3 regions of the Lawsonibacter sp. LCP25S3_E2 genome follow, and region 1 is predicted to be linked to each of the others. Evidence: a T-box and tRNA genes for the amino acid it is inferred to sense, from the RefSeq annotation. Region 1 holds a T-box; the other regions hold tRNA genes.
What was found. A T-box is a leader RNA that pairs with one kind of tRNA and senses whether it is charged. The one in region 1 lies ahead of ACTQ3R_RS11345 (glycine--tRNA ligase), so its partner is inferred to be a tRNA-Gly.
Positions count from the first base shown of each region.

Region 1 (7,671 bases):
ACATTTATTTTGGTCTCGGCTGCCTTAGGCTCTGCCCTTACCCTGACCACCCTCTATTCCACCAGCTATGCCGTGGTGGTGGATGGGGAGCAGGTGGGCGTGGTGGCCGATCAGAGCATTGTGGACCACGCCATCGCCACCGTGGAAAACCAGGGCTCCCAGCTGCTGGGCTATGATTACCAGGTGGAAGCCCAGGTGGATTATGAATTTGGCCTTACCTTAAAAAGCGATCTCAACGACGAGCAGACCATCCGCAATTATTTCTATGAACAGCTCAACGAGGTAAGCGATGAACTGCGGGCCTATGAAGTGGTGGTGGACGGCCGCGCCATCGGCGCGGTGAAGGATGAAAACTCCCTGTCCAACATGCTGGATGATCTGAAGGACCAGTACACCACAGAAAATACCGTAAAAACGGAGTTTGTAGAAAACCTGCAGGTGCGTAACGTCTATGCTGTGGAGGACCTGATGACCACCGACGAGATGCGCCAGGCCCTGGAGGCCAACTCCACCGGCGAAACCACCTATACGGTGGAAAAGGGCGATACCTTCAACGCCATCGCCTATGCCAACGACATGTCCGTCAGCGATTTAAAGGCCCTGAACCCCGGCATCGACATCAACCGCCTGATGATCGGGGACGTGCTGAACGTAAAGGAACAAATCCCCACCCTCTCGGTCCAGACCCTGGACCACGAGGTTTACACCCAGGCCATTGAATGCCCGGTGGAAACCGTGGAGGACAGCTCCATGTATAAGGGCGACAGCAAGATCATTACCCAGGGGGAGGAGGGCGAAGCCCAGATCGAAGCCGATGTGGTCTATGTGAACGGCTACGAGCAGGAACGGACCATCATCAGCTCCACCACCCTGCGGGAGCCCACCACCACCGTCAAGGCCGTGGGTACCAAGGAAAAGCCCAAGACGGCCTCTACCGGCACCTACAGCTGGCCCACCTCCAGCCGCCGCATCAACTCCTACTTTGGCGGCCGCTATCTCTATGGCTACTACGATTACCACTCCGGCCTGGATATCCACGCCACCTATGGAGAGAAGATTAAGGCCGCCGACGGCGGCACCGTTACCTTTGCCGGCTGGAAGGGCTCTTACGGCTACCTGGTCATCATCACCCACGACAACGGGGTCCAGACCTATTACGCCCACAATTCCTCCCTGCTGGTCTCGGCCGGTGACAAGGTCTATCAGGGCCAGGCCATTGCCAAAGCAGGCAGCACCGGCAACAGCACCGGCGTGCACTGCCACTTTGAGGTCCGGGTGCGGGGCACCGCGGTAAACCCCCTGAACTATTTGCGATAATGAAAAAAAGGATGGGCAAAGGCCCATCCTTTTTTATTCCTCTTTTTTCTCAAATCTCCGGCTCCACCGTGTGTTCCCGGTAATACTCCACATTTTGATACATGGTTACGATCTTCTGCTCTTCCTCGGTCAGCTCATAGCAGGGGGCGCCGTCTTTCCAGTAGATCCCCTGCTCATGGACCAGGGGAGTCAGTGCCCGCATCTCCCGTGCCAGCTGCATAAAGCCCGGCCCCTCCCAGCCGCACTGGGTAAAGACCTCTTCCATCAGGAAGCAGGGGGAGAAATCGCCGCCGTCTCCGGTAAAGTCGCTGCCCAGCACTTCCTTGGCCGCGGAATTGGCCCAGATGAGATAGGGGGTAGCGAAGTAGTCGTAAAAACCCTGGACCGTGGTAAGATCAAAGGTACAGCCCAGCTCGGTGTAGCCGGTATTTCCATTTCCGCCCCAGGGCTTGTGGTCCCCAAAGAGGACCAGCACCACCGGCTCCTCCATTGCCTCCAGGCCATCCACCAGATCGGTAATGGCCGACAGGGTATCCGACACACGCATGAGGTAGTTGTTCCAGATGTTGCAGGTGGAGTCACTGAATCCAGTGGTCTCAGGGGTAAGATAGCTGTCCCCGGAGGTATATTTCCACTCATAGGGGCCGTGATTCTGGTAGGAGACGGAGAAGGAGAAGCAGGGGCCGTCCTGGATGCGCTCCTGGAGCTGTTTTAACAGCTCCTCCATGAGAATATGGTCGGAATTCCACTGGGCGGCCACCGGGTCTACCAGCTCCCCATAGTGGTTTTCCGTGAACCAGTACTCCTGAAAACCCAGAAGCTGGTTGATGGTCTGCCGGTCATAAAACCAGCCGAAGCCTGGGTGGCTGCCGAAGGTCTGATAGCCCTGGCCGTCCAGATACCACACATAGGAATCCGTATTCTGAATAAAATCACTGTGGCTGGAATAGCCGGTGAGAAAGGCCCACTCGGTGTCCACCGTTCCTCCGGCGAAAATATTGGTAAGCAGCCGCCCGGACACAGATTGCTCCGCCAGCTGGTGCCAGGGGGCATAGACCTCCATCACGCTGTCCTGCTGGGCCAGCACCTCAAAGTCCGTCAGGTCGCAGAAGGCCTCCAGCATGATTCCCATGACCGACACCTTTTGCTCCTCGGGGATATCCGCGTCTTTATACTGTCCCAGAAGCTGGGCGGCAGTAGGCTCGTCGTAGTCCTCCGGCGCCACAAAAATCAGCTCCCGGAAGGAGTGGAGGAAGGGGTAGATCCCACCCTTTGTCACATAGTCCTGGGCCTCATCCCAGGGCATAGCCCCGCCGGTCTTTTCGTAATAGTAGTCGTTGAGATAGATGCTCACAAAGCTGACGCACAGCAGCGCTGCGGCCGAAACCGCCCCCAGCATCCGTATGGGCCAGCCCTTGATTCCCTGGGGCATGAGGACAATGGAAAAGATCAGTCCCCCCACAAGGGCGGCCACCACCAGCCAGATAAGCCAATTGAGTTCCAGCTCATAATTTCCCACAATTCCCGCCGCTTCTGAGGCAAGGCTCAGGTCTACCGCCAGGAAGGGGTCGGCCCGGAGCTGGATTTTAAAGTAATTGACCAGGGCCACACCCATGATGGGGAGAAATCCCCCTAAAAAGCCCACCCAGGCCCGGCGGAACAGAAAATAAAAGAGCCAGACCAGCAGCACCGGGGGCCAGAGGTTGAGAAACAAAATAAGCGGATCGGTGAGATAGGATAAAAGCAGATCCTTGCTCACCAGCGTCTCCACCGCCATAGCGGAACACAGCAGGGACAATAACCCAATGCAGCACCCCAGCCCCGTCAGGGCCAGGGCCATCCAAATCTGGTGGGCCCGGCCATATCGCTCCTGTGTGCCGGAAGGCAGGCGCATGATTTGCAGCAGTGTTTTCATAAAAGCTCCTCCGATCCCTGTGGGATGTTCATCAGTGCCCAAAGAATATTTGTATATTTTAGCGCTTTTTCTTCTGATTTGCAAGCAAAAAGAGGAAAAAGAGGCCGGAGCGCCCTCCTTTTGGGAAGCGCTCCAGCCAAATTCAGCCGTTATTGGGTTTGCTCTTAGTAGGCCAGCTTCTCCTCCAGCCAAGCCTTCAGCTCGCTGATGGGAACCCGCACCTGCTCCATGGTGTCACGGTTACGGATGGTGACAGCGTGGTCGGCCTCCTCGGTCTCGCTGCCCACGGTCTGGAAGTCCACGGTGATGCAGTAGGGAGTGCCCACCTCGTCCTGACGGCGGTAACGCTTGCCGATGGAACCGGCGTCGTCATAGTCCACCATAAAGTACTTGGAGAGCTCCGCCTGGATCTCACGGGCCTTGTCACCCAGCTTCTTGCTGAGGGGCAGCACGGCGCACTTGAAGGGGGCCAGGGCGGGGTGGAGGCGCAGGACGGTGCGGACATCGTTCTTCTCCGCGTCCACGACCTCCTCGTCATAGGCGTCCACCAGGAAGGCCAGGGTCACACGGTCAGCACCCAGGGAGGGCTCCACCACATAGGGGATATAGTGCTCATTGCTCTCCTGGTCAAAGTAGGTCATGTCCTTGCCGGAGGTGGTCTGGTGGGCGTTCAGGTCAAAGTTGGTGCGGGATGCAACACCCCACAGCTCGCCCCAGCCGAAGGGGAAGACGAACTCAAAGTCGGTGGTGGCGTTGGAGTAGTGGGAGAGCTCCTCAGGATCGTGGTCCCGCAGACGCAGGTTCTCGTCCTTCATGCCCAGGTCCAGCAGCCACTGGTGGCAGAACTGCTTCCAGTAGGCAAACCACTCCAGCTCAGTGCCGGGCTTGCAGAAGAACTCCAGCTCCATCTGCTCAAACTCACGGGTGCGGAAGGTGAAGTTGCCCGGAGTGATCTCGTTGCGGAAGGACTTGCCCACCTGGCACACACCGAAGGGCAGCTTGCGGCGGGTGGTGCGCTGGACGTTCTGGAAGTTGACAAAGATGCCCTGGGCGGTCTCAGGCCGGAGGTATACGGTGTTCTTCGCATCCTCGGTGACGCCCTGGAAGGTCTTGAACATCAGGTTGAACTGGCGGATGTCGGTCCAGTTGTGTTTGCCGCAGGAGGGACAGCAGATGTTGTGCTCCTCCACAAACTCCTTCATCTGGGCCTGGCTCATGGCATCCACGCTGTGGCCCAGGTCGAAGCTATTTTCCTGGCACCAGTCCTCGATGACCTTGTCGGCGCGGAAGCGCTCCTTACACTCTTTACAATCCATCAGAGGATCGGAGAAACCGCCCACGTGGCCGGAGGCCACCCACACCTGGGGGTTCATCAGGATGGCGGCGTCCAGACCCACGTTATAGGGGTTCTCCTGGACGAACTTCTTCCACCAGGCCTTCTTCACGTTGTTCTTCAGCTCCACACCCAGAGGGCCGTAGTCCCAGGTGTTGGCCAGGCCGCCGTAGATCTCGCTGCCGGAGAAGATAAAGCCCCGGCCCTTACAGAGGTTTACGATCTTTTCCATGGTCTTTTCGGTGTTTTTCATGTGATAACTTCCTTTCTGTCAAGCATCCTTGGCTCAAGGCAATTTCAATGCACCTTCTGGCAAACAAAAACGCCCTGAGCCGTTTTGAATCGGCTCAGGGCGAACAAAAACTGTCCGTGGTTCCACCTGAATTCGTGTCTGGCTGACACGCACTTCGTTCCCGGTAACGGCGGGGACCGGCGGGCCATTTCCTGCCCGCGCTCCAGGAGGCCTTCCCGCCGCGCCTTCGGAGGATTTTCACCAGCCATCCTCTCTCTAAAACCCGGCCGCAGGGTACTGTTTCCTGTCGTCGCTTTGGTAAGCATTTTATGATAGTTTTGCCCCAATGTCAAGGGATTTTTCCACTATCGGGACAAAAGCTTCTTCATGCCCTCTTCCAGACCCTCCACTGTCAGGGGGAACATGGGAAATTCCCTGGCAATGACATCATAGGTCTCGGACCAATAAGCCCCCCACTGGGGGCGGCGGCTGGGGTTGAGCCAGATGCTGTGCTTGAAACGGCCCTTCAAAAGCCGCAGCCAGTCCATGCCGCACTTGGGGCCGTCCTCCCGGTCCCACCGGCCATAGTAGCCGCCCATGAGCTCATAGGGGGCCATCTGGGCGTCCCCCACCAAAATGAGCTTATAGTCGCTGGGGATGTTGGAGAGCACCCAGTCGGTAGTCACGCTGTTTTTGGACATGAGCATGGGGTCGTGGTAGAGGCGGGCGTAGGGACAGTTGTGAAAGTAGTAGACCTTCAAATCCTTAAAGTGCCCGGATTTGCTCACCGCCTGAAAGAGGGCAGAGCACAGGTTGCTATAGTAGTCCATGGAGCCGCCGGAATCCATCATCAGCAGCACTTTGACGGTATTTTCCCGAGGGCGCTTGTAGCGCACCTTCAGCACGCCGCCATTGTCGGCGGTATCCTTGATGGTGTTGTCCACATCAAACTCAGTAGGGGGGAGGTCCACCAGACCGGAAAACTGCCGCAGTTTGCGCAGGGCCACCTGAAACTGCCGGGTGTCCAGGGTGTTGTCCCGGCGGAAATCCCGGAACTTCCGCTCCCCCGCCACCCGGAAGGCCCGGTGGTGCATGCTCTCGCCCCCCACCCGGATGCCCTTGGGGGAGTTGCCGCTGTTGCCGAACATGGACATGCCGTGGGTACCCACCCAGTAGCTGCCGCCGTTGTGCTCCTCGGTCTGCTCGGCCATGCGCTCCCGGAGCATCTGCTCGATCTCCTCCTCGGAGAAACCCAGATTGCGAAGGGCTTGCTCCTCGTCCCAGGTGGCGTAGTCGGAGAGCACATCCGGCTTGTTGAGCCAGTCCAGCAGCTCCTGAGAGACCTCCTGCTGGAAGGGGACGTCCTTAAAATACTCCAGGAAGGTGCGGTCAAAGGCGTCGAAGTCCGCCTCACTTTTCACTAAAAGGCACCGGCACAGGTGGTAAAACCCCGTAAAGCTGGCCCCATGAAGGCCCTTGTGGAGGGCCTCCATCAGGGCCATCCACTCGGTGAGAGAGACCTTTAACCCGTTTCGCCGGAGCAGATAGAGAAAATCCTCAAACATGATGCTTCCTTTCCTCTCCACAGCTTTCCTGACAATAGTCGACTCGAGGCCGGTATTTCCAAAGGGCCCGATCGAAGCCGTGGAAGTTCTTTTTGGGTACTTTTTCTTCAAAGAAAAAGCACCTTATCTCCAGTTGCGGCGCAGGGTGTCGATGTCCTCATTTTTCTTCAGCAGCACCCCCAGGTAGGGGACCTCCTTCACGATCCGGTCCACTGCCACGCCCCCATGCTGGAGGGCCTGGATCCAGTCGATGATCTCACTGGTGGAGGGCTTCTTTTTGATCTGGGGCAGGCTGCGGATGCGGTAGAAGGCCTCCAGCACCTGGGTGAGCAGCTTCTCGTTCAGATCCGGGAAGTGCACCCGCACGATGTCTGCCATCAGATTCTTGTCCGGGAACTCGATATAGTGGAACACGCACCGACGCAGAAACGCATCGGGCAGCTCCTTTTCCGCGTTGGAGGTGATGATCACCACCGGGCGGTGGTTGGCCTTCACCGTGCGGCCCGTCTCGGGGATGTGGAACTCCATCCGGTCCAGCTCCCAGAGAAGGTCGTTGGGGAACTCCAAATCGGCCTTGTCGATCTCATCGATGAGCAAAATGACCTGCTCGTCACTGGTAAAGGCCTCGCCCAGCTTGCCCAGCTTCACATACTTCTCAATGTCGTCCACCCCCTGGCCGCCGAACTGGCTGTCATAGAGGCGCTGGACCACGTCGTAGACATACAGGCCGTCCTGGGCCTTGGTGGTGGACTTGATGTTCCAGATGATGAGTTTTTTCCCCAGTGCCTGGGAGATGGCCTCGGCCAGCATGGTCTTGCCAGTGCCCGGCTCGCCCTTGATCAAAAGGGGCTTTTGGAGCACCATGGCGATGTTGGCCGCCCGGAGCAGCTCCTCCGAGGCCACGTAATTCTGACTTCCGCGAAATTCTTCCATACCCAATCCTTCCCGGCCCAGGGGCCTTCGTTTTCATGTTCCGCATTGTATCGTGTTTTTGTGGAAAATTCAAGGGTTTGTCTTGCTTTTTCCCGATGCCAGCGGTTACAATAGGGGATAATTCAAAAAGTTTTCCACATTTTTTATCAGCTGAGGTGATTTTGTGTCTGAATTTGCCGTTGCTTTGTTTGCTGTGGCGGTGATCGGCATTCCCATAGCAATTTTATTGTACAACGATTACGGGAAAAAGCGGGGCTGCGGACACGGCTGCGCCACCTGCGGAAACCGGGAGATCTGCCACGGAAGAAAAAAGGAAACCAAAGAGGAGGGGCACTGACGTGCCCCTCCTCTTTGGTTATTTATACTTCTGGCTCTC
Region 1 is NZ_JBQKJL010000012.1:71,713-79,383, reverse strand. It holds gene ACTQ3R_RS11355 (peptidoglycan DD-metalloendopeptidase family protein) at 1-1,317, shown strand, start outside; gene ACTQ3R_RS11350 (LTA synthase family protein) at 1,367-3,232, opposite strand; gene ACTQ3R_RS11345 (glycine--tRNA ligase) at 3,397-4,818, opposite strand; T-box leader at 4,911-5,117, opposite strand; gene ACTQ3R_RS11340 (vWA domain-containing protein) at 5,163-6,362, opposite strand; gene ACTQ3R_RS11335 (AAA family ATPase) at 6,486-7,295, opposite strand; gene ACTQ3R_RS11330 (hypothetical protein) at 7,459-7,632, shown strand; gene rnhA (ribonuclease HI) at 7,651-7,671, opposite strand, start outside.

Region 2 (7,671 bases), on a different contig from region 1:
CAATGCGGCGGCTGGCCTTCTGAACCGATTCGATCTCAATGCGCTGCTGCTTGGCTGCCTCGTGAGAGAGCTCATAGTTCTCCCACAGCTTGTCCAGCAGCTGCTTTTCCTCCATGGATGCGGACACCCGCCGCTGATCCAGACGGGAGACCTCGCCCTCGGTCCGGAGCAGCTCCTCGTTGAGGCTTTGGCTCTCTCGGGTGGACTTCACCCGCTCTCCCTCCAGCGCCAGCTTCTCCTGGTTCAGTCGGGCCACTGCCTCATTTTGGGCCCGGTTCTCCTCCTGAAGGTTGGACAACGCCGCCTGCTTTTCCTGAATTTCCAAAGCAAAGCTCTCATTTTTGCTCTCATAGTCGGCCATGAGAGCCTGGCTCTGGGTACGGTCCCCAGCCATGCTGGCCTTCAGGCTCTCCAGCTCGTGAAGGCCCGAACGGGTGGCCTCCCGTTCTGCCTCCAGGGCAGCCTGGGCGGCGGTGAGCTCGGCGGCCTGCCGTGCGATGCGGGCCGAACGCTCCTGCAGATCACTTTGTCCCTTGGCCTTTCCTTCCGCCTCGCTCTTCAAGGCGGCAGCCTCTCCCTCCAGCTCCTGGATCCGAATCCGGGCGGTCTGGGTATCCTCTTCGATCTGGCCGGAGCGGCTCTTCAGCTGCTCCAGCTCCTCCCCCAGGCTCTCCTGCTGGCTCTCCAAGTCGGCGACCACGCTGCGGCAGTGGGAAACCTCACCCTCCGCCTTCAAAATGGTATCCTCCCATTGGCGCAGCTGGTTCTGGGCAGTCTCCAGCTCATAGCGGGCGGCAGTGGTCTCCCGCTCTGCTTCGGCCAGATCCCGGCCTCCCTGGGCCACTTGGCTTCGAATGTCCTCCAGCTGTTTGCCCAGCCGCTCCAGCTCGTTGGCCCGGCTCAAAATACCGGCGCTGCGGCTGGCGGAGCCGCCGGTCATCGAGCCGCCGGGATTGAGCACCTGGCCGTCCAGGGTGACAATCCGGAATTTATAGCCGTACTTCCGGGCCACGGCAATGGCACTATCCAGGTTTTCCATCACAGCCACCCGGCCCAGCAGGTTGGAAAATACATTTTTATATCGGGGATCGAAGCTGACCAGCTGGTCACCTACGCCCACAAAGCCAGGCTCTCTCTGAAGGCTCTGTCCCTCCCGCAGCTCTCCCGGACGGATGGAGCTGAGGGGCAAAATGGTGGCCCGGCCGGCATCCCGGCGTTTCAGATATTGGATGACGGCCTTGCCGTCCTCCTCCCGGTCCACCACGATATTCTGCATGGCGCCGCCCAGGGCGGTCTCAATGGCCACGGTGTACTGGTCAGGCACCTTCAAAAGGTCGGCCACCGGGCCGTGGATGTGTTGAAGGGTCCCCCGCTGGGCCTCCCCCACCACCAGCTTTACCGCTTTGGAATAGCCCTCGTGCATCTGCTCCATTTCCCGGAGGAGCTTCATCCGGGAAGTAAGTGCGTTTTCCTCCATCTGGAGCTTTACATGGCGGTCTTTGGCCTCGTTCGCCTTCTTTTGCCGGGAATCCATCCGGAGCTGATAGCCGCTGATGACGTTCTTCACCGCGTCCCGCTCCTCCAGGGCATCCTCATAACGTTTCCGGGCGGCTTTGCTGTCTCCCCGCGCCTGCTCCAGGCGCTGCTCCAACTCGCTCAGTTCCCGGCGCACGTTCTCATCCCGGTCCAGCACCTCCTGGGCGGCGGCGGCCAGGGCGGAGAGCAGTGCCTTGGCTTCGGCAGCCCCAGCACTTCCCAGGTCCGCCTGGCTGCGCAGCTGCTCCAGTTCCTGGGCCAGGGTCCCGGCAGACTGGGCAGCCTCTTCCGCCTCCCGGCTTTTCTCCTCCAGCGCAGACCGTCCCTGCTCCAGCTGCTGTTCAATTTCGCAAAGGCGCTCCCGACGCTGCTCGATCTGGGCGGAGAGAGATCCCTCTCGTCCTTCCTGCTGCTCCAAGTCCGCACGGATGCGCTGCGCGGACTCCTGGTTGTGGGCAATGTTGCTTTGAAGAACGGCAATGGCCGACTCCAGCTCGTTCATCCTGGCCTGGCGGCCCTGAAGCTCAAAGCGCAGCCGGTCCGCCTCCACATCCTTCTCCCGCATCTGCTGAGAGAATTGTTCCGCGGCGGCGTAGGCCTTCTCCTGCGCCACCCGCACCTCTTCCCGCTGACGCACTGCCTCCTGATAGTCGGCTTCCAGCTTGATATTGTTGGTGCGGATACGCTCCAGAGTATCCAGCCAAACGGAAATTTCCAGCCCCCGCAGTTCATCCCGGAGGACCAGAAACTTCTTGGCCTTTTCACTCTGCTCCCGGAGCGGCTCCACCTGGTACTCCAGCTCAGAAATCTTGTCGTTGATGCGCACCAGATTTTCGTCCGTCCGCTCCAGCTTGCGCTCCGCCTCTTCCTTCCGGTGGCGGTAACGGGAGATTCCCGCCGCCTCTTCAAACACTTCCCGGCGGTCGGCGGATTTGACAGACAGGATCTCATCAATCTTGCCCTGACCGATGATGGAGTAGCCCTCCCGGCCCAGTCCGGTATCCATAAACAGCTCGTTGACGTCCTTAAGGCGGACGGAACGGCGGTTGATATAGTACTCGCTCTCTCCTGAGCGGTAGTACCGCCGGGTGACCATCACCTCAGACTCCTCCATATCAAAGATATGGGAGGTGTTGTCCAGCACCAGGGAAACCTCGGCATAGCCCGTCTGCTTGCGTTTGGCAGTGCCGCCGAAGATGACGTCCTCCATTTTTCCGCCCCGCAGGACACGGGTGGACTGCTCCCCCATGACCCAGCGGATGGCATCCGAGATATTAGATTTACCCGAGCCATTTGGACCCACAATAGCGGTGATGTCCTCGCCAAAGGTCAGCACCGTCTTGTCGGGAAACGACTTGAAGCCCTGGATTTCCAATGCTTTTAAGTACAAAAAGGCCACCTCGCATCTTCCGCAAACACATAGTCTGTCTTCGCGTCAGTTCCTGAATTCAGACATAGCAATAGATAATATATTATAGCAAAAACCCTGTTCCAATGCAATCGCCCAAGCTTTCTCAAACTATTTTTTCTCAATTTTATAAAAATCTTAATCTTCTCTTCAGCCCGCTTTTTTCTCCCCCCGCTATCATACCATTAGAAGCTCATTGGGGAGGGAACACAATGTCAGAACGTACCGTTTATATTCTGTTGACCCGGTCCGGGACCTGGTTTTCCCGGCTCATCCATTTTGCCACCCAGGACGACTATACCCACGCCTCCATCGGTCTGGCGGGGCCAGAGGGACCTTTTTACAGCTTCGCCCGAAAACATCCGCACTTTGCCCTCCCCGCCGGGCTGGTAGAAGAGCAGATCTCTGGCAGGCGCTGCATCCCCTGCTGTCTATTTACCCTACAAGTCAGTGATCAAACCTATTTTCAGCTCCAAAAACGGCTGCGGAACATGTACCGGCAGAAGGAACACTACCACTATAGCATCTTGGGGGCATTTGCCTGTTTTTTGAATCTGCCGCTCCAGCGCCGCCGCCATTACTTCTGCTCTCAGTTTGTGGCCGACCTGTTGGAAACCTGCCATGCGGTGGAACTGCCAAAACCGCCTACTCTGGTACGCCCCGCAGACTTTTGTTCCATGCAATGTCTGACCCCTGTGCACCGGGGATTGCTGGCGGGACTGTCCTCCCTCAGGCCGGCATAATTTTTTGAAAAAAGGGGTTGACTTTGCAGAAATATCTGCTATAATATCGTTTGTCGCCGCGAGTGTAGCTCATCTGGTAGAGCGCCACCTTGCCAAGGTGGAGGTAGCGAGTTCGAGCCTCGTCACTCGCTCCATGTAATGGAGATATACCATTTGGTATGTCTCCATTTTTCTTTTTCCCCGAGAACTCGCTACCTCCACCAACTATGCGGGGTAGCCGCATAGTTTTAAATCTGAGGTGGGGCCCCACAAAAGCGAAGCTTTTGTGGGTACGGAAGCGAGTTCGAGCCTCGTCACTCGCTCCATGCAATGGAGATGTACCATTTGGTATGTCTCCATTTTTTCTGCACCGTTCTCTATTTTAAAAGGAGGACATCCCTTTTGGGATGTCCTCCTTATTTGCTGTGTATGGAATATTTCTTACTTCACGGGAATCACAGCGGCTGTCTCTCCATCATATTCGCTGACACAGATCTCTTTGTTCAGCTCCTCTCCCGCTTTGGAGATCTCCACACCTTCATTGACGCTGTAATTGTCCTGCACCTGTCCCGGAGCCAGTGCATTCTCTTCGCTGCTGGTGGTAAAAGATCCCACCTGCTTGCCTTCCTCCTCCATGGACACTGTGATTTCCCACTGCTCTGCGCTACCTGTCACTTCCACACACAGTTTAGTATCCTGAGGAGTGGTCTTTTCATAGACATAGGTTCCCTGCTCTGCCAATGCCTGCGTAATGTCCCGTTCTTCCTCATCCACGATCAGGATCGCCTGCCCATCCCGGTTTTCCACATTCACCTCAGGAATACTTAAAACTGTGATGGACTCGCCTTCGCTGGTAACCATTTCCTGGCGGTACTCATCTACCCGTACAACCGTTGCGATTTGTACAAATAGCTCCTGCACGGCCTCGGGGTTGGCTGCACCTACCCCCACCACCATCATAGCCACAGCGGCAGCCGCAATCAGAGCAGCCCGGAACGGGCGGCGAACCTTTTTCTCTTTGGCTTGTGTCATTACAATCATTTCCTCCAATTTGTCTTGTGGGACAGTCATCTTCCCACATGCTTCACGATAAACCTGCGGATCGAACATAATGAGATCCCTCCCCTTCTCCATCGTCAGAAAGCTCTTTACGCAGACGGGCCCTGGCCCTGAGCAGCCAGGTCTGCACCGTGGAGGGGTTGGCCCGGAGCGCAGCAGCTACCTCCGCCACCGAACACCCCTCATAATAATAGAGATAAACGGTCAGGCGGTATTTGGTCTCCAGACCCATGACCGCCCGCATGAGCTCGGCCCGCTGGCCATCCTCTGGCGCCGCCTGATCATGCCACTCCTCCAGCGGAACCGATGTGCGCCGCCAAAAGGAGCGTAAAAGCTTACGGCTTTCATTTACCGATACCCGCAAAAGCCAGTGCTTCAGATGCTCCTCGCTCTCGAATTCTTTGTCACATTCCAGCAATCTGAGCAGCACCGTCTGCATAATATCCTCAGCGTCCGCCTGATTCTTGACCGCATGATATGCGACCCGATAAATGGTATCGCCATAGGCCTGCGCCGCTTGTCGAAACGTTTCGTCTGTCACAGCTGCCACCTCCTTGGAACTCTTTTTGGAAAGGCCTTTCATCCAGTAATATCCATGACAGAAGCAAAAAATCCCACTCCTCTGTAAAAAATTTGAGCCGCCGAAACCCGGCGGCCCAAACGTTACGACAGCAAAATGCGGTCGTTGTCCAGATTTTTCCCTGCTCCCACTCGGAACTGCTCCAGCAGATCGTTCACTGTCATATGGCTTCGCTGCTCTCCCTGTACATCCAGAATAATATTTCCATTATCCATCATCAGGGTCCGGTTGCCCAGCTCCAGCGCCTGATGCATATTGTGGGTAACCATCAGGGTGGTGATGTGGTGCTCCGCCACCACGTCACGGGTGATGTTCAGCACCTTCTCTGCAGTAGCCGGGTCCAGCGCGGCGGTGTGCTCATCCAGCAAAAGCAGCTTTGGGGGAACCATGGTGGACATGAGCAGGGTAAGCGCCTGCCGCTGTCCGCCGGACAACAGCCCCACTGGCTGTTTCATCCGGTCCTCCAGTCCCATATCCAGCTTTGCCAGCTGATCCCGGAAAAAGGCCAGATCTTTTTTGGTAATACGGCTAAAGTAGGCGTGCTGGTTTTTGGCGGTACGAAGATAGGCCAGGGCCAGATTTTCCCCAATGGTCATATGAGGAGCGGTCCCCCGCATGGGGTCCTGAAACAGGCGGCCCATCTCCCGGCTGCGCCGGTATTCCGGCTTAAAGGTAATATCCTCTCCGGACAGCCGAATGGATCCCTCGTCCACATAAAATGCTCCGGCAATGGCATTGAACAGGGTGGATTTCCCTGCCCCGTTGGAACCCACAATGGTGACAAAATCTCCCGGCTCCAGGTGGAGGGACAGCCCGGACAACGCTTTTTTCTCGTTCACGGTACCTGGATTAAATGTTTTGGAGATGTTTTGGATATCCAGCATATCACTCCGCCCCCTTTCCGGCTCTGGCCGCTGCCTTTCTCCGCTGGAACGCAGCCCACTTTTTGATACTGGGCGCCGCAATGGCCAGGGCCACGATAATAGCGGTGACCAGCTTCATGGCCTCGATGGGGAACACCTTGGAGCTGAGGGCTACGGCATAAATTAACCGATAAATCATGCTGCCTACGAAAACAGACAGCGCCCCCCGGAGCATAGAACCCCGGCCCAGAACGGTCTCCCCGATAATCAGACAGGCCAGACCAATGACCACCATACCGGTTCCGATGTTCACGTTGGCACTGCGCTGCGCCTGGCCTACCAGAGCCCCAGACAGTCCCGTGAGGGCATTGGCCACACACAGGCCCACCGTAATGGTGAAGGTGGGATTGATGGAGGACGCCCGCACCATATCCCGATTGTCTCCCGTTGCCCGGATGGACAGGCCCAGTCTGGTTCCCAGAAACGCCACCAGCAGCAGAGCGGCAGCTACCGTGATCACTCCGGCCAGGATGATCTCATACCAGCTTCCTCCAATTCCCAGGTCCCGGAACATGTGAAAAATGGTTCTCTGCTTGATGAGGCTGGCATTGGAGGTCCAGCCCATCGCCATCAGGTTGACGGTATATAGACCTGTGTTGGTAATGATTCCTGCCAAAATGGAGGGGACTCCCAGCTTCGTTTGGAGCAGCGCAGTGACAAACCCAGCCGCCGCCGCACTGAGCATGGCCAGCGGGATGGCTAAAATAGGATGGCCTGCCGCACATACCGTTACAGACACCGCAGCCCCCAATGTAAAGGAACCGTCAGTGGTCAGATCCGCAATGTCCAGAATTCGGTAACTGAGAAACAGGGCCAGAGCCACCGGTGCATAGAGAAAGCCCAGCTCCAGAGCAGTCTGAATGATGTAGAGCATCGTCTTTTCTTCCTTTCAGGCCCATTCCCCCGGCTTGCGCCGGGGGAATGGCATTGTTCCTTCGTCTTTTCAATCACTCAGTTCTCGGTGGTAACCACTTCCACCACTTCGCCCATGTCGGAGAACACCGAATAGTCCAGGTTCATGGCAGCGGCAGTCTCCGTGTTGACGGTGATGATGCCGCCCTGGGACAGGTAGTAGTCCTCCTTGCCCTCCATACCATTGGTCAGCATTTCATAGGCCAGGTCCGCAGTCTCAGCACCCAGGAGTGTGTAATTCACGCCGCAGGTAGCAAAGGCACCGTTACGAACAAAGGAGTCGGCCCCGGTGTAGTGGGGAATCCCAGCCTCGATCAGATCGGGGGCGATAGCCAGCTCAGCAGATTGAATCTTGTTGTCCGTGGGGGTAAACACCGCGTCTACGCCAGCGGCAATCAGAGCGCCGGCAGCGGCCACCACCTCATCGTCACTGTTGGCGGTAAACTCCTCATAGGCAATGCCCTTGCCGTCCAAATACTCCTTGGCCTCCGCAATGGGGGTAACGGAGTTGGGCTCGGACAGAGAATAGAG
Region 2 is NZ_JBQKJL010000008.1:23,693-31,363, reverse strand. It holds gene smc (chromosome segregation protein SMC) at 1-2,926, opposite strand, end outside; gene ACTQ3R_RS08675 (hypothetical protein) at 3,157-3,687, shown strand; tRNA gene ACTQ3R_RS08670 (tRNA-Gly) at 3,746-3,821, shown strand; gene ACTQ3R_RS08665 (hypothetical protein) at 4,108-4,698, opposite strand; gene ACTQ3R_RS08660 (RNA polymerase sigma factor) at 4,751-5,266, opposite strand; gene ACTQ3R_RS08655 (ABC transporter ATP-binding protein) at 5,389-6,189, opposite strand; gene ACTQ3R_RS08650 (ABC transporter permease) at 6,191-7,102, opposite strand; gene ACTQ3R_RS08645 (ABC transporter substrate-binding protein) at 7,180-7,671, opposite strand, start outside.
Region 2: it has a tRNA-Gly gene. The T-box ahead of ACTQ3R_RS11345 (glycine--tRNA ligase) is inferred to sense a tRNA for this amino acid. The anticodon was not compared.

Region 3 (7,671 bases), on a different contig from region 1:
ATCTTTGAGCGCAAGTGTGACGAGGAGCGGGTGCTGGTGGCCATCAATGCCGATAGTGAGCCTTATACGGCCCACTTTGATGCGGGCTGCGGCCTCGCATGGGATCTCATTACCGGAGAGAAACACGACTTTGGCGGCGGCAGTGAGCTGGCCCCCTACAGTGCACAGTTCTGGAAAATGGAGTGGTAATAAAAAGAGAAGGCGTACCGGTCAGGTACGCCTTCCTTTTTATGTCAGGGTATATTACTGTGGGAAATGGGTCGGGCGATTTCAAAAGTGTTTAGCGAACAAGCCTGCGGGTGATGGCCATTCCGAAGGCACCGGGACCTACATGACTGCCGATGCTGCAGGTAAGGGGATCGTAGTGGGGGGTCTGCTCGGGAAAGAGCTCCTGGCAAAGGGCTTTCCATGCCTGTGTCTCTGACTGGGTAAGGAAGCTGCCTGCAGCGGCAGCCTGAAATGGAATCCCTCTTCTTGCATAGTCTTCCGCGGCCTGTTCCAGATACTGGACCAGCCGCTTTTTACAATTGGCGGTCCCACGCACCTTGGCGCAGGCATCCAGCTTATCCCCCTGAATGAGCAGAAGCGGCTTGATTCCCATGATTGCACCCATGGCAGCCGCAGCTGGTGTCACACGACCGCCGCGTTTGAGATATTGCAGAGTTTCGACCCCGATATAGATAATGGAGTCCAATCCGCTCTGCTCCAGTTCTGCATGGATCTCCCGAGCGGTACATCCGCTTTGTGCCAATGCCAGAGCATCCAGCACAGAATACCGCTGTGTGACCGAAATACGGTGGTTGTCTACCACGAAAACTTTGCCGTCATAGTCCTCTGAGAGTATTTTCGCGGTGGCACAAGAGTTGCTCAGGCCGCTGGACATGGGGATGTAGACCAACTCGTCATAGCCCAGATCCAGCACCTGTTCCCACAAAGCAGAAAGATCGCCGGGAGAAGGCTGAGAGGTTGTAATATCTCTGCCCTCCTGCAGATACTGATAGAATTGTGTGCTGGAGAGGTTGTGCCCCTCAAAATATACGTTATTATCGATCAGGACCGGCATGGGAAGCACAAATACTCCCAACTGCTTTCCTTCTTCTTCAAAAATACCGCTGTTGCTGTCGGTTACAACTGCCGTCTTCACATGCTTCTCCTCTCAATTTTAGTTTAGGCTGCCCTCAGAAAAAGGGCGACTGTGCCCGGACCCGTAGGGGGGCCGCTCCGTTGCTGTAAATTAGACTGGTCTAATTAGACTTCTCCATTTTATCAGAACGGATTGTAGAGGAAACGTACCAGGTAAGAAATGGTCAATTTGATCAAACTGTCCGTAATGCGGACAGTTTGACCGAATTGTACTAAATGTGAGTGCTGTATGCCAGGTTCCTTTTCCGGTAAAACGTGGGCCGTTAGACATGATAGCACCCACCGCCAATAAACTCCCGCATGAGAGAGGTTGTGGGGACCTGATCGGCGGGCAGCGGCAGAAAGTAGCTCAAAAATTTCAAAAGCCGCTTTGCTTCCAGATATTCCGGACAATCCTTGGGGACTCCAAACAGCAGCGGTTCAATATAGGGTTTGAGCAGGGCGATTTCATAAATAAGGGCGGAGTTGAATACCGCGTCTGCGCTGTCCTGATAGGGGAAGATGTTGGATTCTTCGCCGCGCCGTACCGAAGGCCACATTTGGATGGTGGCCCTGGCACTGTATCCCCGCGTCCTGGCATCCCGTTCAATTCGGCGCAGCAATCTGGCATCTGTGGTAGGAATCCGGTTGTGATCGTCTACGTTCAATGTAGTAAGGCAGCTGATATAGATTTTAAACTTGCTCTGTTTGGGCAGAGAATAGGAAAAGGCATCATTCAGGCAATGAATGCCCTCTATTACCAGCACATCCCGCGGTCCCAAAGTAAGCCGGTCCCCGTTATATTCCCGGATCCCTTTTTTGAAGTTGAATTGAGGAAGTTCTACGGTCTCCCCCTGTAAAAGCAGCGTCATGTCATGGTTGAATTGCTCAACATCCATGGCACCCAGGCTTTCAAAGTCATATTGTCCGTTGGCATCCCGTGGCGTTTCGGAACGGTTTTTGAAGTAGTTATCCGTGGCAATGGCATGAGGGGTCAGCCCGCAAGCCATCAGTTGGGTGGATAGGCGGTGGGAAAAGGTTGTCTTCCCGGAAGAAGAGGGGCCGGCGATCATAACAAAGCGAACATCCCGGCGCTGGGCAATGGTCTCGGCCAGGTCGCCGATTCGCTTTTCCATCATGGCTTCATGGGCCAGGATGATACTGGTGGCATTTCCGCAGCAGATGGCTTCATTGAGATCTGCCACATTGGAAATGTGCAGATGTTTCGACTTTTGGTCCGCATCATAAAGCGCCTGAAAGACTTTAAGGGATGGCTGGAAAGCGGCAAGGCGGTCTGGTGCCTGCGGATCAGGCAGCCGCAAAATGAGACCGCGGTCAAACAGTTCCAGATGGAAGCATTTGATATAGCTGGTATTTGGAACCATATAGCCGTAGAAGTAGTCAGAGAAATCCTCCAGGGAATAATAGTTGACCCGTGAGCTGATCCGGCAGCGAAGCAGCTTTGCCTTGTCGTGCAGGCTGCGTTTTTCAAACATTTCAATGGCATCGTCTGTTGAGATGGAGTGCTTTTGAATGGGAATGGCCTGACGGACCAGTTCCCGCATCCGGGACTCCACCTGCTCCAGCAGCGGTTCATTCAGCTGAAATTCTCCTTTGGCACGGATAAACAACGCATGACTGAGAGAGTATTCTACACAGATTTGCTCAATATGATTTTGACCGATGATGTCATAGAACGCTTTGAGCATTAAAAATATGGCGCTGCGCTCATAGGTTTGGAGGCCGGGCTTGTCTTGTAAGGTGATCATTTTCAGGGTGCAGTCCCGGTCCAGGCATTTTCCGAGCTCGCAGAGCTTGCCGTTGCGTTCCACAAGAAGGATGTCACTGGGATAGGACGCTTGGAATTCCTGTGCGATGGCCTGGTAGGATGTCCCGGCGGGATATTGACGCATAATGCCGTCTACCGTTACATGATATAAATGTTCCATATACAAACCTCCCTTGCCTGCGGTTGGCAGTTATATCTGTATTTCTGTATCATACCTCAAAAACTCGGAAAGAGCAAACACTCATTCTGTACTATTGTTGATTGCATGCAGAATCGGAAAAACCTATGGTCGTGCCAGAATACGGTGTTCGCCGCGGAAATATAACTTTATGTAAACTTTCTCTACATGAAAATGAGGCCAGCTGCAGAAATAAAATGTTCCGCTTGATATCAACCAAGCGGAACGTATGACAAAAATATGGATATGTCCTATTTTGGGACAATCCGGCCCAGTTTCCTATGGGCAAAAGGGCTGCAGAGGAATAAAATATTTCACAAATTCACACCGGGCTCTTCCGTTTTTTCACGATCGTTTGGAATCGCGAGAATTTGTGTGAAGATCTCACCGGAAAGAAGATCCTCCAGCATTCTGATGGTGGCGTCGGGATCCCTTACCATTCCGTTTTTTACCCAGTCCAGCAGAACGCCGGACATTCCGTGTGCATAGAAGCGGGCAATGACCCTGATCTGGTTGGGTTCAAGCAGTTGATCTCCACCGGCATTCAGAATGATGTCCTGCATCAGATTTTGATAGAAATCCATCAGGCAGTCCGCAAGGCTGTTCTGCCCCTCAAATTGCAGGACATTCGTATAGAAAGACTTGTTCGCCTGCATATAGTGGCACAGGGCCCGCATCCCGTTTCCCCATTGATCCATGGACAGCGTATCGCCAATCAGAGGGGTGATTTCCGTATAAAAAATCCAGGAGATCACATCGTACTTATCCCGAAAGTGATAATAAAAGGTATTCCGGCTGATTTTACAGTGTCGAGCGATGTCCCCCACAGAGATATCCAAAAAGGAGTTCTTCTCCAGCAGCTGCTTAAAGCCCCGAGCGATCATAAACTTTGTAAAGTCGGAATTGGACATTGCTCTGCCTCCAGAAAGAGTTTTTTGTATTTTATCATGGAATTTGCAGGACCGCAACTATCCATCATTTGTACCGACAGGTGGAAGAATTCCGGGGGCTGCATGGAATCATGCTGCTTATAAAAAGAATAGGAGCTGTACAAGACGGGCCGTGTGTTTTGGAGTGGAGGAGACAGTCACAACTTACTTTATTATAAAGAAACGAGGAACATACTATGCTGATGGATTTCATACGCCTGCTTGCAGTCGTGATATTGGGGGCTTGTTTTGGAAAATTGGCCGCCAAACTAAAAATGCCTGCTGTACTGGGCTTTCTGGTTGCGGGCATGGCGCTGGGCCCTAACGCGGCCAATCTGCTGACACAGGACCTTTTGGATGCACCTGCCTATCACCAGCTCATCTCCGTGTTGGAATGCGGCATGGGCTTGATGCTGGGGACAGAGATGGTCTGGAGAAAAATGAAGACCTATGGAAAACAGGTGCTGGTCATCACGCTGACGGAGTCCCTGGGCACCTTTGCCGTGGTAAGTGCGGCCTTTTGTGCCATATTTTATTTTATGGAGATCCCTATGTTCCTGGGGCTCATTTTCGGCGGCATTGCGCTGGCGACCGCGCCTGCGCCTGCATTGTCAATCGTGACCGAATATCATACCGAAGGCCCGGTAACCCGTACGCTGATCCCACTGGCTGTTTTGGATGATGTGGCTGCAATTGCGGTATTCCTGTCAGTCATGAGCATTGTGCTGGGGCAGACCGCAGGCGGCACAGTGCCCGGCTCTCTCATTTTTCTGGTTATTTTCTTCCCCGTTATTATTGGAATTGCGGTAGGCCTTCCAATATCCGCAATCTTGTGCCGCAGCAAGCACAGCAGGAGAAATGCTGCTGTGGCATTCTTCGGTGTTCTGCTCACGGCTGGCCTTACTATGGCAGCCAACACCTATTGTATGCCCTTCCCTGTGCTCAACTTCATGCTCTCTGGTATGGTCTATTCTGCAGTGTTCGCCAACCGCGTCCCGTCTGATATTCTGGAGGACATGATGGACGTGTGTGCCCCTGTGATCGGAGGCTGCTTTACCCTGATTATTCTGAATCTGGGGGCTCCGTTGGACTATCATCTCATTCTGGAGGCCGGACTCTTCACAGCCGTTTATATTCTGGCCAGAGGGGCAGGAAAAATTGGCGGTGCAGCGTTAGGGGCGGGAATATCCGGGGCGCCGGATACCGTTCGAAAATATTTAGGGCTTACACTAATGCCCCACTCCGGTGTGTCACTGGTTCTGACTGGAATTGCGATCTCCGCATTGACCGGAGAATTTAGACCGTACGGAGATATTGTCCGCGGCACCATTGCGGCTGCAGCAGTCATAAATGAAGTGATCGCGGTATTTTTGGCGCGAAAGGGATTTCAGCTGGCCGGAGAACTGGGGAAGGCCAACCACGCAGGTATGCAGGAGGACCTGGAAAGGCTGTCCTGACGGCAGCGTTGGCAGGAAAGTGCTTCTGCCTACAAAAATAAGCGCATTACATACGGACCACAGGGTTTTGAAAGAAACAAAATGATGGTTCGATATGTTCCAAAAAAGAAGGACATCCAAAGGGATGTCCTTCTTTTTTGAAATATTGCAGCACTATAGAGGCCAATGCTCTGGGGCTGCACCTAAAACCAAATCACAACCCAGTGAAAGAGGTTGTGATTTGGAAAGGAGGAGCAGCAAAATGAGTGTGCTCTGACTTATAAAATAAGCCGGAGCAAGCGGTATATCGCTTGCTCCGGCGTGGAGCAGGTGAAGGGAATCGAACCCTCGTGTTCAGCTTGGGAAGCTGACATTCTGCCATTGAACTACACCTGCGTGTTCTGTTGAAAGCTTTCATACTATACCATATTTTCCATGTAAATGCAAGCGGAAATTTGTCGTTCCGGATTTTTTCTTTTACTGGAATAAAGAAAAGGCCGCTCTCAAAAGAGCGGCCTTTTGCGAAATGTAGGTTAAACAGCGGCCTTGTTGTTTCTCATGATCATCAGGAAACCCAACATCAGAACAATGCCTACCGGCAGAGCGATGATGCCGGGCAGGCCGTTGATGGCCAGCACACCGGCAATCAGGTAGCTGATGCCGGAGATGACCGCACAGGAGATGGCGTAGGGGAGCTGAGTGGACACATGGTTTACGTGGTCGCACTGAGCGCCGGCAGAGGCCATGATGGTGGTGTCGGAGATGGGGGAGCAGTGGTCGCCGCACACAGCGCCGGCCATACAAGCGGAGATGCAGATGATGGCCAGGGGGTTGTCCATGGAGAAGACGTTCTGAACGATGGGAATCAGAATGCCGAAGGTGCCCCAGCTGGTGCCGGTGGCAAAGGCCAGAAGGCAGCCGATGACGAAAACGATCACGGGCAGGAACATCTGCAGGTGCTCAGCGCTGCGCACAAAGTCACGGACAAAGTACTTGGCACCCAGAGAATCGGTCATGCTCTTCAGGGTCCAGGCGAAGGTGAGGATCAGAATAGCGGGAACCATGGCCTTGAAGCCCTCGGGGATACAGCCCATCATTTCCTTGAAGCTCATAGAGCGGCGCACAAAGTAGTAAATGAAAGCGAAGAGCAGGCCGAATGCGGAACCCAGCATCAGGCCCACAGAGGCGTCGGAGTTGGAAAAGGCGGTGACGAAGTCGCTGCCGGAGAAGAAGCCGCCGGAATAGATCATACCTACCACGCAGCAGATGACCAGCACGATGATGGGAAGTACCAGATCCATGACGGTGCCCTTGGTGTCGTCGATGTCCTCATCCAGCATGGCATAGGGGTTAGAACCAGAGAACAGGTCACCCTTTTCCACAGCATTGCGCTCAAACTTTGCCATAGGACCGAAGTCCACATTGAACAGGATCAAGCCCAGCATCATTAAGATGGTCAGCAGGGCGTAGAAGTTATAGGGAATGGCGCGAATAAACAGGTTCAGGCCCTGGCCATCCTCTGCAAAGCCGGACACAGCAGCGGCCCAGGAGGAGATGGGGGCGATGATACACACAGGAGCGGCAGTGGCGTCGATGATGTAGGCCAGCTTGGCGCGGGAGACCTGGTGCTTGTCGGTGATGGGACGCATGACGCTGCCCACGGTGAGACAGTTAAAATAGTCGTCAATGAAGATGAGGCAGCCCAGAAGCACAGAGGCCAGCTGAGCACCGGCACGGGACTTGATGTTCTTCTTTGCCCAGCGGCCGAAGGCAGCGGAGCCGCCGGCCTTGTTCATCAGACACACCATGGTGCCCAGAATGACCAGGAAGATCAAGATACCTACATTGTAGCTGTCGGACAGGGAGGCAACAATACCGCCGCTGAACACATGGTTCAGGGTTCCCTCAAAGGAGAAGTTGGAATAAAGCAGTCCGCCTACCACGATACCGATGAACAGGGAGGAGTAGACTTCCTTGGTGATCAGGGCCAGAGCAATGGCGATCATAGGGGGCAGCAGGGCCAGGCCGGTGTTGTAATAATTGCTGGGAGAAACCACGTAGCCGGTTCCTTCACAGGCGGGGCAGGCAGCGGCCTCTCCTTCATCTGTCAGGACAATGCCAATGCCGCCGCAATCGGGACAGCTGATCATCTTTGTGCCGGTCTCCTCTGTGGGATCGCCGGCAGCAAAGGCGGTGGTGGCCAGAGCGAGGACCATC
Region 3 is NZ_JBQKJL010000004.1:47,699-55,369, reverse strand. It holds gene ACTQ3R_RS05165 (alpha-amylase family glycosyl hydrolase) at 1-189, shown strand, start outside; gene ACTQ3R_RS05160 (DegV family protein) at 281-1,144, opposite strand; gene ACTQ3R_RS05155 (nucleoside kinase) at 1,407-3,071, opposite strand; gene dhaS (dihydroxyacetone kinase transcriptional activator DhaS) at 3,404-4,000, opposite strand; gene ACTQ3R_RS05145 (cation:proton antiporter) at 4,216-5,475, shown strand; tRNA gene ACTQ3R_RS05140 (tRNA-Gly) at 5,777-5,850, opposite strand; gene ACTQ3R_RS05135 (Na+/H+ antiporter NhaC family protein) at 5,988-7,671, opposite strand, start outside.
Region 3: it has a tRNA-Gly gene. The T-box ahead of ACTQ3R_RS11345 (glycine--tRNA ligase) is inferred to sense a tRNA for this amino acid. The anticodon was not compared.